One region of the Streptosporangium sp. CA-115845 genome, then DNA from elsewhere that is predicted to be linked to it. Evidence: predicted binding sites of a transcription regulator. Region 1 holds the regulator's gene; each other region holds the start of a gene.

The links. The regulator HrcA, encoded in region 1, represses chaperone genes, less so after heat shock. The targets are predictions, from matches to a motif close to TTGGCACTCTCNNNNNGAGAGTGCCAA.
Region 2: the regulator HrcA is predicted to act here: its motif matches at 1,327-1,353, upstream of groES (co-chaperone GroES).
Region 3: the regulator HrcA is predicted to act here: its motif matches at 1,441-1,467, upstream of groL (chaperonin GroEL).

Annotation. Positions count from the first base shown of each region.
Region 1 is NZ_CP191988.1:2,440,391-2,443,665, forward strand. Features, by position in the region: gene ACQP0P_RS13310 (DUF3097 domain-containing protein) at 1-272, opposite strand, end outside; gene ACQP0P_RS13315 (hypothetical protein) at 331-1,071, opposite strand; gene hrcA (heat-inducible transcriptional repressor HrcA) at 1,255-2,268, shown strand; gene dnaJ (molecular chaperone DnaJ) at 2,283-3,275, shown strand, end outside.
Region 2 is NZ_CP191988.1:1,115,369-1,118,643, forward strand. Features, by position in the region: gene ACQP0P_RS07465 (class I SAM-dependent methyltransferase) at 34-1,200, opposite strand; gene groES (co-chaperone GroES) at 1,443-1,754, shown strand; gene groL (chaperonin GroEL) at 1,845-3,275, shown strand, end outside.
Region 3 is NZ_CP191988.1:9,453,045-9,456,319, reverse strand. Features, by position in the region: gene thrC (threonine synthase) at 1-334, shown strand, start outside; gene ACQP0P_RS44865 (MoaD/ThiS family protein) at 357-632, shown strand; gene ACQP0P_RS44860 (cold-shock protein) at 991-1,191, shown strand; gene groL (chaperonin GroEL) at 1,578-3,203, shown strand.

The sequences.
Region 1 (3,275 bases):
GCGCTCCGCCTGGGACCACGTGGCGCGGCGGCCGGGCGCACGAGCGTCACCGCCTTGCCCTCCAGGAGGAACGCGGCAGGCTCCAGTGGGAAGACCCGCCGGCGGCCGAAGCGGTCCTCCAGGGTGACGGCCTCCTTGTCGCAGGCCACCACGGCACCGCAGAAGCCGCCGTCGGCGTCCTCGACGACCAGATCGAGTTCGGCGGGAACCTGGGGAATCCCCCCTCTGCGGGGGCGCCGCCAGTCTCCTGCCAGAACGTCACGCTCGTACATCACCGACCGCCCACCGTCTCTCGCAAGGGATCACGTGGGACGCTAGCAAACGCCAGGGTCACCTGCCGTAGGGTCCCGGCGCTCCCCACTGCCCCGCCGACGCGGCGGCCCTGCGCTTGCGGACGTTGCCCCGCTTCACCAATACGACGATCGTCACGATGATGGCCAGCAGGATCCCGATGCCGGGCACCGCGAACAGGGCGATCACCCCGCCGACCAGTGATCCGGCGGAGAGTTCCCGGCCCACGCCGAACGTGGTGCCCTCCACGGGGTCGGCGGTACAGGTGACCTGGTAGTCGCCTGCCTGCTCCACGCCGATCTGCAGGCCCATCTCCCAGACGACGCCGTCGGAGCCCGCCACGGTCTGCTGGACGAGCGGCTTCTGCAGGCTGGGCGTGCCGGTGCCGCCGGTCAGCGTGCACTCGAAATTGGTGGGTCCACTGGTGGAGACATAGATGGCGGGTTTGTCGGCCGGGTCGAGCGTGACCGTCGTGTTTTCGCCGGGGGCGAACGTCTTCGTCGGTGCCGCGCTGGTGACCGCGCCCAGCACGCCACCGGCGAAGCCGCCGATGCCGACGATGATGCTGACCAGGGCGAGCAGCCATACCCCGACGATCCATCCGATACCGGGCTTGATCTTCCCTGTGGGGGGCGGGCTCTGCGGGGCGCCGTAGCCGGGAGGTGCGTAACCGTAGGAGGGGTCGTTCTGGTGGGGCTGCTGGCCATACGGCTGCTGGGGGGAGCCGTAACCGGGGCTGCGGGAGGCGTCGCCCGGAAAAGAACCAAAATCGTTGGACATGTACGAATTGTGACGGGAGCCGGTTGAAGCGCGATAGCAGTTGACTTGCCAATGGCTTGGCGTCATCATCCGCACCTCTTGCTTATCGCGCCTTCCGCACAGGGGCCGTACACTTGGCACTCGGGAACACAGAGTGCCAGACCTCGTGTTTCCCATTTGAACGCAGGCAGGGAGGTGACCACGTTGGTCGACGACCGGAAGCTCGCCGTGCTTCGCGCCATCGTCGAGGACTACGTGTCCACCAATGAGCCGGTGGGTTCCAAGGCTCTCGCGGATCGGCACGGTCTGGGGGTGTCCCCGGCGACGATCCGTAACGACATGGCGGTGCTGGAGGAGCAGGGCTACATCGCCCAGCCCCACACCAGCGCCGGCCGGGTGCCCACGGACAAGGGCTATCGGCTCTTCGTTGACCGGCTCTCGCAGGTGAAACCCCTGTCGAGCGCGGAACGCAAGGCCATCGAGAGCTTTCTCGCGGGTGCGGTGGACATCGACGACGTCGTCATGCGGACGGTGCGGCTGCTTGCCCAGCTCACCCGGCAGGTCGCCGTGGTGCAGTATCCGACGCTGACCAACTCGACGGTCCGGCACGTCGAGCTGGTGCCGCTGAGCGAGCGCCGGCTGATGTTCGTGCTCATCACCAACACCGGCCGGGTGGAGCAGCGCGTGATCGAGCTGCCCGACGTCGTGGACGAGCAGCGGGTGGCCCATCTGCGAGCGATGCTCAACACCTCCCTCGACGGGTGCGGGCTCACCGGCGTCCCGGACAAGGTCGCCGACCTGCCGGAGCGGTTGCCCGCCGAGGACCGGCCGCTCGCGGCCACGATCCTGTCTGTGCTGCTGGAGTCCCTGGTGGACAGGCACGATGAAAAGATTGTTTTTGCCGGGGCCGCCAACCTCGCGGGAGCCGACTTCACGGTCGGGCTCCGCGATGTGCTGGAGGCGCTGGAAGAGCAGGTCGTGCTCATGCGACTGCTCGGTGAGACCTCCGACCTGTCGGCGCTGACTGTGCGGATCGGCTCGGAGAACCCCTACACCGGACTCCAGGGCACGTCGATCGTCGCCGCCGGATACGGTTCCGGGGACAAGCAACTGGCCCGGCTAGGTGTGCTGGGCCCAACGCGGATGGACTATCCGGTCACGATGGGCGCGGTGCGCGCGGTGGCACGCTACGTCAGCCAGATCCTGGCTGCATCATAAGAGGTCAACGAAAAGTGGCTAAGAGCGACTACTACGGCACCCTCGGGGTGCGCCGTGACGCCAGTGCGGAAGAGATCAAGAAGGCGTACCGACGTCTGGCGCGCGAACTGCATCCTGACGTCAACCCCGACCCCGAGACTCAGGAGCGCTTCAAGGAGATCACACAGGCCTACGAGGTCCTGTCCGACTCCAGCAAGCGGCAGATGTACGACATGGGGGCCGACCCGTTCGCCTCGGGCGGTGCGGGGGCCGGGGGCTTCGGTGCCGGTTTCCCGTTCAGCGACATCATGGACGCCTTCTTCGGCGCGGCCGGTGGCGGCGGCGGTCGCGGCCCCCGCTCGCGTGCCCGTCGCGGACGCAACGCCACCATCCGGGTCGAGCTCGACCTGCGCGAGTCGGGCTTCGGCACGACCCGCGAGCTGGTCGTCGACACCGCGGTGGTCTGCGAGGTCTGCACGGGTTCGGGCGCCGCCGCAGGCACCCACCCCGACACCTGTGACATGTGTCACGGCCGGGGCGAGGTCTCCCAGGTCACCCGCTCCTTCCTCGGCCAGGTCATGACCTCACGGCCCTGTCCCCAGTGCGGCGGCTTCGGGTCGATCATCCGCAACCCCTGCCAGGAGTGCTCCGGCGACGGCCGGGTCCGTACCCGGCGGACCATCAAGGTCCGCATCCCGGCCGGGGTGGAGGACGGCACCCACATCCAGCTCGCCGGAGAGGGCGAGATCGGCCCAGGCGGCGGCCCGCCCGGCGACCTGTTCCTGGAGATCGTCGAGCGTCCCCACGAGATCTTCGAGCGACGCGGCGACGACCTGCACTGCACGGTGCAGATCCCGATGACCGCGGCCGCGCTCGGCACCATCCTGACCATGGAGACGCTCGACGGAGCCGAGGAGCTGGACATCCGTCCCGGTACGCAGTCGGGGCAGACGATCCCGCTCTACGGCCGCGGTGTGCAGCGCCTGAACGAGACCGGCCGTGGCGATCTGCTGATCCACGTGAACGTG
Region 2 (3,275 bases), 1.3 Mb from region 1:
CGGCTTGCCGGAATAATCAACCATTTTGGCTGGTCAGCTGGGGCTGCATATGAAAGCAAATGGCCTGTCACCTATTCGGGTGAGAATGACCGTCGCGGATTCACCTCCGGGCAGCCGGAGATCTTTCCTGAGACGGTCGACATCCACCGCGGAGCCACGTTTCTTGATCGTCACATTGCCGGCCCCGCGCTCGCGGAGCGCCGCCCGCAGCCGCTTGAGCGAGAACGGCAGCGTCTCGTGGACCTCGTACCGCGACGCCCACGGCGTCGGCGCCGCGACGTCGCCGGTGATGTAGGCGATCTGCGGGTCGAGCAGGCGCCCGCCGACCGACGCGGCGATCTCGGCGACCAGATGGGCGCGGATCGCCGCGCCGTCAGGCTCGTAGATGTAGCGGCCCGCCGGGCCGGTGCCGGGATCGCCGAGGGTGGGGTCGGGCGTCATCGTGACGCCCGACGGCAGGATCGTGGCCCTGCGCGCCGTCTCGCCCGCCAGCGTGCCGCACCAGATCACGGCCTCCTTGACGTCGCCCCGGTAGGAGACCCATTCGGCCTCCGCCCCGGCGGGGACGAACTCGTACGGGATCCCGGGGGCGACCTTCAGGCAGGCGGCCCCGGCCCTGGCCACCATCTCCAGTACGGCGGGCCAGGCGGGCGAGTAGGCCATCGGGTCGAAGGTCCTGCCCCGCGCCGTACGGCGCGCGGGGTCGGCGAACAGGACGTCGAAGGCGGCCGGGTCCAGGGTGGAGGCGTCGGCGGCGCGGACCGAGACCCGGTCGCCGAAGCCCAGGGCGGCGGCGTTGGCGGCCGCGATCGCGGCGGTGAGCGGATCGGCGTCGACCGCCTCGACGACGCATCCGGCCCTGGCCAGGGCGAGGAGGTCTCCGCCGATACCGCAGCAGACGTCGGCGACCCGGGAACCCGCAGGGACGCGCCGCGCCCGATGGTCGGCCACCTCGCGGCGGGTGGCCTGCTCCAGACCGGGCCGGGTGAAGTACATGAGATCGGCGTCGGCGCCGAACTTCTCCCTCGCGCGCAGCCTGAGTTCGGCCTGGGTGAGCGCCGCCGAGGTCAGGTCCGCGTCGTAGATCTTTCTTAACCTTGTCACCGCCGCCACCGGGTCGTCGCCGATGGCCTCGGCCGCCGCGCCCAGCGCCTCCTGGCCGCGCGGGGTCAGGAGTTCGCGGAATGCGTCGAGATTCACACCACCCGACGCTACCGCCTTCATCGTGGGGCTTCGCGAGGGGCTTCCACCTGGTTTGACGTTCGCCCGAAGCGCAGACGGGCGCTCCGTGTTGACTGTCAAGCCCTCCTTGCATACTGTTCCGTATTGGCACTCTCCCGGTGAGAGTGCCAAATACATGCGACGAGGCAGGTCTGACACCCGCGACGGCAGACCGCTGGTCGCCTCTTCTAGATCATTCAAATCTGAAGGGGAGGTCCGACGTGACGACCGCCACCAAGGTTCCCGTTAAGCCGCTTGGCGACCGCATTGTGGTCCAGCCGCTTGAGGCCGAGCAGACCACCGCTTCCGGTCTGGTCATCCCGGACACCGCCAAGGAGAAGCCGCAGGAGGGCAAGGTCCTCGCGGTGGGTCCGGGCAACTGGGACGACGAGGGTGAGAAGCGGATTCCGCTCGACGTCAAGGAGGGCGACGTGGTCCTCTACAGCAAGTACGGCGGCACCGAGGTGAAGTACAACGGCGAGGAGTACCTCGTGCTCTCCGCCCGTGACGTGCTCGCCATCATCGAGAAGTAGTTCTCGCTTCACAAAGATGACGTATCGAGCCCCGGGTCGCGAGAGCGCCCGGGGCTTTGATGCGCCGACGTACTTACAGAGAGGACTGTCATGCCGAAGATCCTGTCGTTCGAGGAGGACGCACGCCGAGCTCTCGAGCGCGGCGTGAACGCTCTCGCGGACGCGGTCAAGGTGACGCTGGGCCCGCGTGGTCGCAATGTCGTCATCGACAAGAAGTTCGGTGCGCCGACCATCACCAACGACGGTGTCACCATCGCCCGCGAGGTCGAGCTGGAGGCGCCGTACGAGAACCTTGGCGCGCAGCTGGCCAAGGAGGTGGCGACCAAGACCAACGACGTCGCCGGTGACGGCACCACCACCGCGACCGTCCTGGCCCAGGCCATGGTCCGCGAGGGCCTGCGCAACGTGGCCGCCGGAGCCCAGCCGCTCTCCCTCAAGCGCGGCATCGACATCGCGGCCAAGACCGTCAGCGACAGGCTGATCGAGTCGGCACGCCCGGTCGAGGACAAGAAGGAGATCGCGAATGTGGCGACGATCTCCGCGCAGGACGCCAAGATCGGCGAGCTGATCGCCGAGGCGTTCGACAAGGTGGGCAAGGACGGTGTCATCACCGTCGAAGAGTCCAACAGCATGGGCCTGGAGCTCGAGTTCACCGAGGGTCTCCAGTTCGACAAGGGCTACCTGTCGCCCTACATGGTGACCGACCAGGAGCGCATGGAGGCGGTCCTGGAGGACCCCTACATCCTGATCACCCAGAACAAGATCTCCTCTGTCGCCGACTTCCTGCCGCTGCTTGAGAAGATCGCGCAGACGAAGAAGGCCCTGCTGGTCATCGCCGAGGACGTCGAGGGCGAGGCCCTCGCGGTTCTCGTCACGAACAAGATCCGTGGCACCTTCACCTCCGTCGCCGTCAAGGCGCCGGGCTTCGGTGACCGCCGCAAGGCCATGCTGCAGGACATCGCCATCCTCACCGGTGGCCAGGTGGTCAGCGAGGAGATCGGCCTCAAGCTGGAGCACGTCGGCCTGGAGGTGCTGGGCACCGCCCGGCGCGTCGTCATCACCAAGGACTCCACCACCGTCGTCGACGGTGCCGGCGAGGCCTCGGCGATCGCCGACCGGGTCAAGGAGATCAAGCTCGCCATCGAGCAGTCCGACTCCGACTGGGACCGTGAGAAGCTCCAGGAGCGTCTCGCCAAGCTCTCCGGCGGCGTCTGCGTGCTGAAGGTCGGCGCGGCCACCGAGGTGGAGCTGAAGGAGAAGAAGCACCGCCTGGAGGACGCCATCTCGGCGACCCGCGCGGCGATCGAGGAGGGCATCGTCTCCGGCGGTGGCTCCGCGCTCGTGCACGTCTCCAAGGTCCTCGACGACCTGGGCCTGACCGGCGACGAGGCGACCGGTGTCGCCATCGTCCGCAAGGCGCTCGTCGAGCCGGCCCGCTGGATCGCGGAGAACGCCGGCCTCGAAGGCTACGTGGTGACCTTCAAGGTCTCCGACCTGCCCGCCGGCCACGGCCTCAACGCC
Region 3 (3,275 bases), 3.1 Mb from region 1:
GTCGCTGGCGATCGGCAACCCCGCCGACGGCCCGTACGTGCTGGACATCGCCCGACGCACCGGCGGCGCGGTCGAGGACGTCACCGACCCCGAGATCGTCGACGCGATCCGGTTGCTGGCCAGGACCGAGGGCATCTTCGCCGAGACCGCCGGAGGTGTCACCGTCGGCGTGCTCCGCAAGCTGGTCGCGGCGGGGAGGCTCGACCCGGAGGCGGAGACCGTGGTTCTCAACACCGGCGACGGTCTCAAGACCCTCGACGCGGTGGCCGCCGAGGCGCGCCCCACCGCTGTGATCCGCCCCTCTCTTGACGCATTCCGTGCGGCAATCGCCTAGAAATCATGAAAGGTACTGAACTATGAGCGTTTCTGTGCGGATTCCGACGATTCTCCGGACTTACACCGATGGTGCTGCCGAGGTGAGCGGAGAGGGTGAGACCCTGCGCGACGTCCTCCAGAAGCTTGACGCGGACTTCCCGGGGATCGGCGCCCGAATTCTTGATGAAACGGGTAAGATTCGCCGTTTTGTCAACGTCTATGTCGGAGATGAGGATGTCCGCTTCGCCGACAACCTCGACACGGCCACGCCCTCCGGCGTCCAGATCTCCGTCATCCCGGCGGTCGCCGGGGGCTGAGTCCCGCCCCGCCCGCGCTGCGCCGGTCGCGCCCGCCTCACCTTCCGGAGCGCTCGCGACACCTTCTCCATGACACCCGCCCGGCTTCGGCCGCGTGCGGGTGTCCTGCTTTGTGGCGTAAACCGGTATTCGCGGTGGGGAAAGATAATGTAATCTTTAACTAACTAATAGTGATAGTCAAACTATGTTCTCGTACTAAATGCTCTTGTAAAGAGCCGGTTTGGTGCTTGACTCTGTTGCCCTACCGGTTCCCACAGGTATGGTCGAGGGCGATCGATGTGGCGAAGTCCGCCCCGGAGATTGAGGACCTCGCGCGAGGAATGGGCGTCGTCCTTAAGTCCAGTAAGAGGAGTCGCAAGTGGCGCAGGGCACCGTCAAATGGTTCAACGCGGACAAGGGCTACGGCTTCATCGCGGTAGACGGTGGTAAGGATGTGTTCGTCCATTACTCCGCGATCATGATGGATGGCTACCGTGCACTCGAGCAGGGCCAGCGAGTCGAGTTCGAGATCACCCAGGGTCAGAAGGGTCCCCAGGCGGAGTCCGTCCGGGCGGTCTGACATGGCCGTCCCGTGAACCCGCGGGGAGGGGTCGGCGGACCCCGCGGCAGCGCAGTCCGCTGGATCCGCACCACCTAGGTCCGGCTCGCCTGCCCAATCGGCGAGCCGGGCCTTCGCTTTGCGCGGAACACACACCCGCATGACGCGGAGCATGCGCTGACGTGGCACGGAGCGGATGTCCGCGCCGGGCACGGCGCAGGTCAAGGGATCGTGGCTTGCACTCGACAAGGTAGAGTGCTAAACACATTGTTGGCACTCACGCATAGAGAGTGCCAACCCTGGATCGAGGCGATGGGGCCCACCGAACGGAGTCGTGGGCCCGCATGCCGTCGCGGGCGTCGGCTCGGTCCGGTGCAAGCCACCCTGTCTCTGGGAGGTCTAGCCGTATGGCAGCCAAGATGATCGCGTTTAACGAGGACGCCCGGCGCGGTCTCGAGCGTGGCATGAACCAGCTCGCGGACGCCGTTAAGGTGACCCTCGGCCCCAAGGGCCGCAATGTCGTGCTGGAGAAGAAGTGGGGCGCCCCCACCATCACCAACGATGGTGTCTCCATTGCGAAGGAGATCGAGCTCGAGGACCCGTGGGAGAAGATCGGGGCCGAGCTCGTCAAGGAGGTCGCCAAGAAGACCGATGACGTCGCGGGTGACGGCACCACCACCGCCACCGTGCTCGCTCAGGCTCTCGTACGCGAGGGTCTCCGCAACGTCGCCGCCGGCGCCAACCCGATGTCCCTGAAGAAGGGCATCGAGGCCGCCGTCGAGCGCGTGTCGGAGGAGCTGTCCAAGCTGGCCAAGGACGTGGAGACGAAGGCGCAGATCGCCTCCACCGCTTCCATCTCCGCGGGTGACCCGCAGATCGGCGAGATGATCGCCGAGGCGATGGACAAGGTCGGCAAGGAAGGCGTCATCACCGTCGAGGAGAGCAACACCTTCGGCCTTGAGCTTGAGCTCACCGAGGGCATGCGCTTCGACAAGGGCCTCACCTCGATGTACTTCGTGACCGACCCGGAGCGTATGGAGGCCGTCCTCGACGACCCGTACATCCTGGTCGTCAACTCCAAGGTGTCCGCCAACAAGGACCTGCTCCCGGTTCTCGACAAGGTCGTGCAGGCCGGCAAGCCGCTGCTGATCATCGCCGAGGACGTCGAGGGCGAGGCCCTGGCCACCCTGGTCGTCAACAAGATCCGCGGTCTGTTCCGCTCGGTCGCCGTCAAGGCGCCCGGCTTCGGTGACCGCCGCAAGGCCATGCTGGGCGACATCGGCATCCTGACCGGTGCCCAGGTCATCAGCGAGGACCTCGGCCTCAAGCTGGAGTCCACCACCCTGGACCAGCTCGGCCGTGCCCGTCAGGTCATCGTCACCAAGGACGAGACCACCATCGTCGACGGTGCCGGCGACGCCGAGCAGATCGCCGGTCGGGTCAACCAGATCCGCGCCGAGATCGACAACACCGACTCCGACTACGACCGCGAGAAGCTCCAGGAGCGTCTCGCCAAGCTGGCCGGCGGCGTGGCCGTCATCAAGGCCGGCGCGGCGACCGAGGTCGAGCTCAAGGAGCGCAAGCACCGCATCGAGGACGCCGTTCGCAACGCGAAGGCGGCCGTCGAGGAGGGCATCGTCCCCGGCGGTGGCGTGGCGCTGCTGCAGGCCGGCGCCAAGGCGTTCGACAAGCTGGAGCTCTCCGGCGACGAGGCCACCGGTGCCGCGATCGTCAAGAAGGCCCTTGAGGAGCCGCTGAAGCAGATCGCCGTCAACGCCGGCCTTGAGGGTGGCGTCGTGGTGGAGAAGGTGCGCAACCTTCCCGCGGGTGAGGGCCTCAACGCCGCCACCGGCGAGTACGTCAACCTGTTCGAGACGGGCATCATCGACCCGGCCAAGGTGACGCGTTCCGCCCTGCAGAACGCGGCGTCCATCGCGGCGCTGTTCCTCACCACCGAGGCCGTCATCGCCGAGAAGCCCGAGAAGGCCGCGGCCGCCCCCGCCATGCCCGGCGGCGGCGACATGGACTTCTAAGTCCAACCGCTTTCAGGTAAAAGAGGCGACCCCGGGATCTCGGGGTCGCCTCTTTTGCGTGTCTCCCCGAGG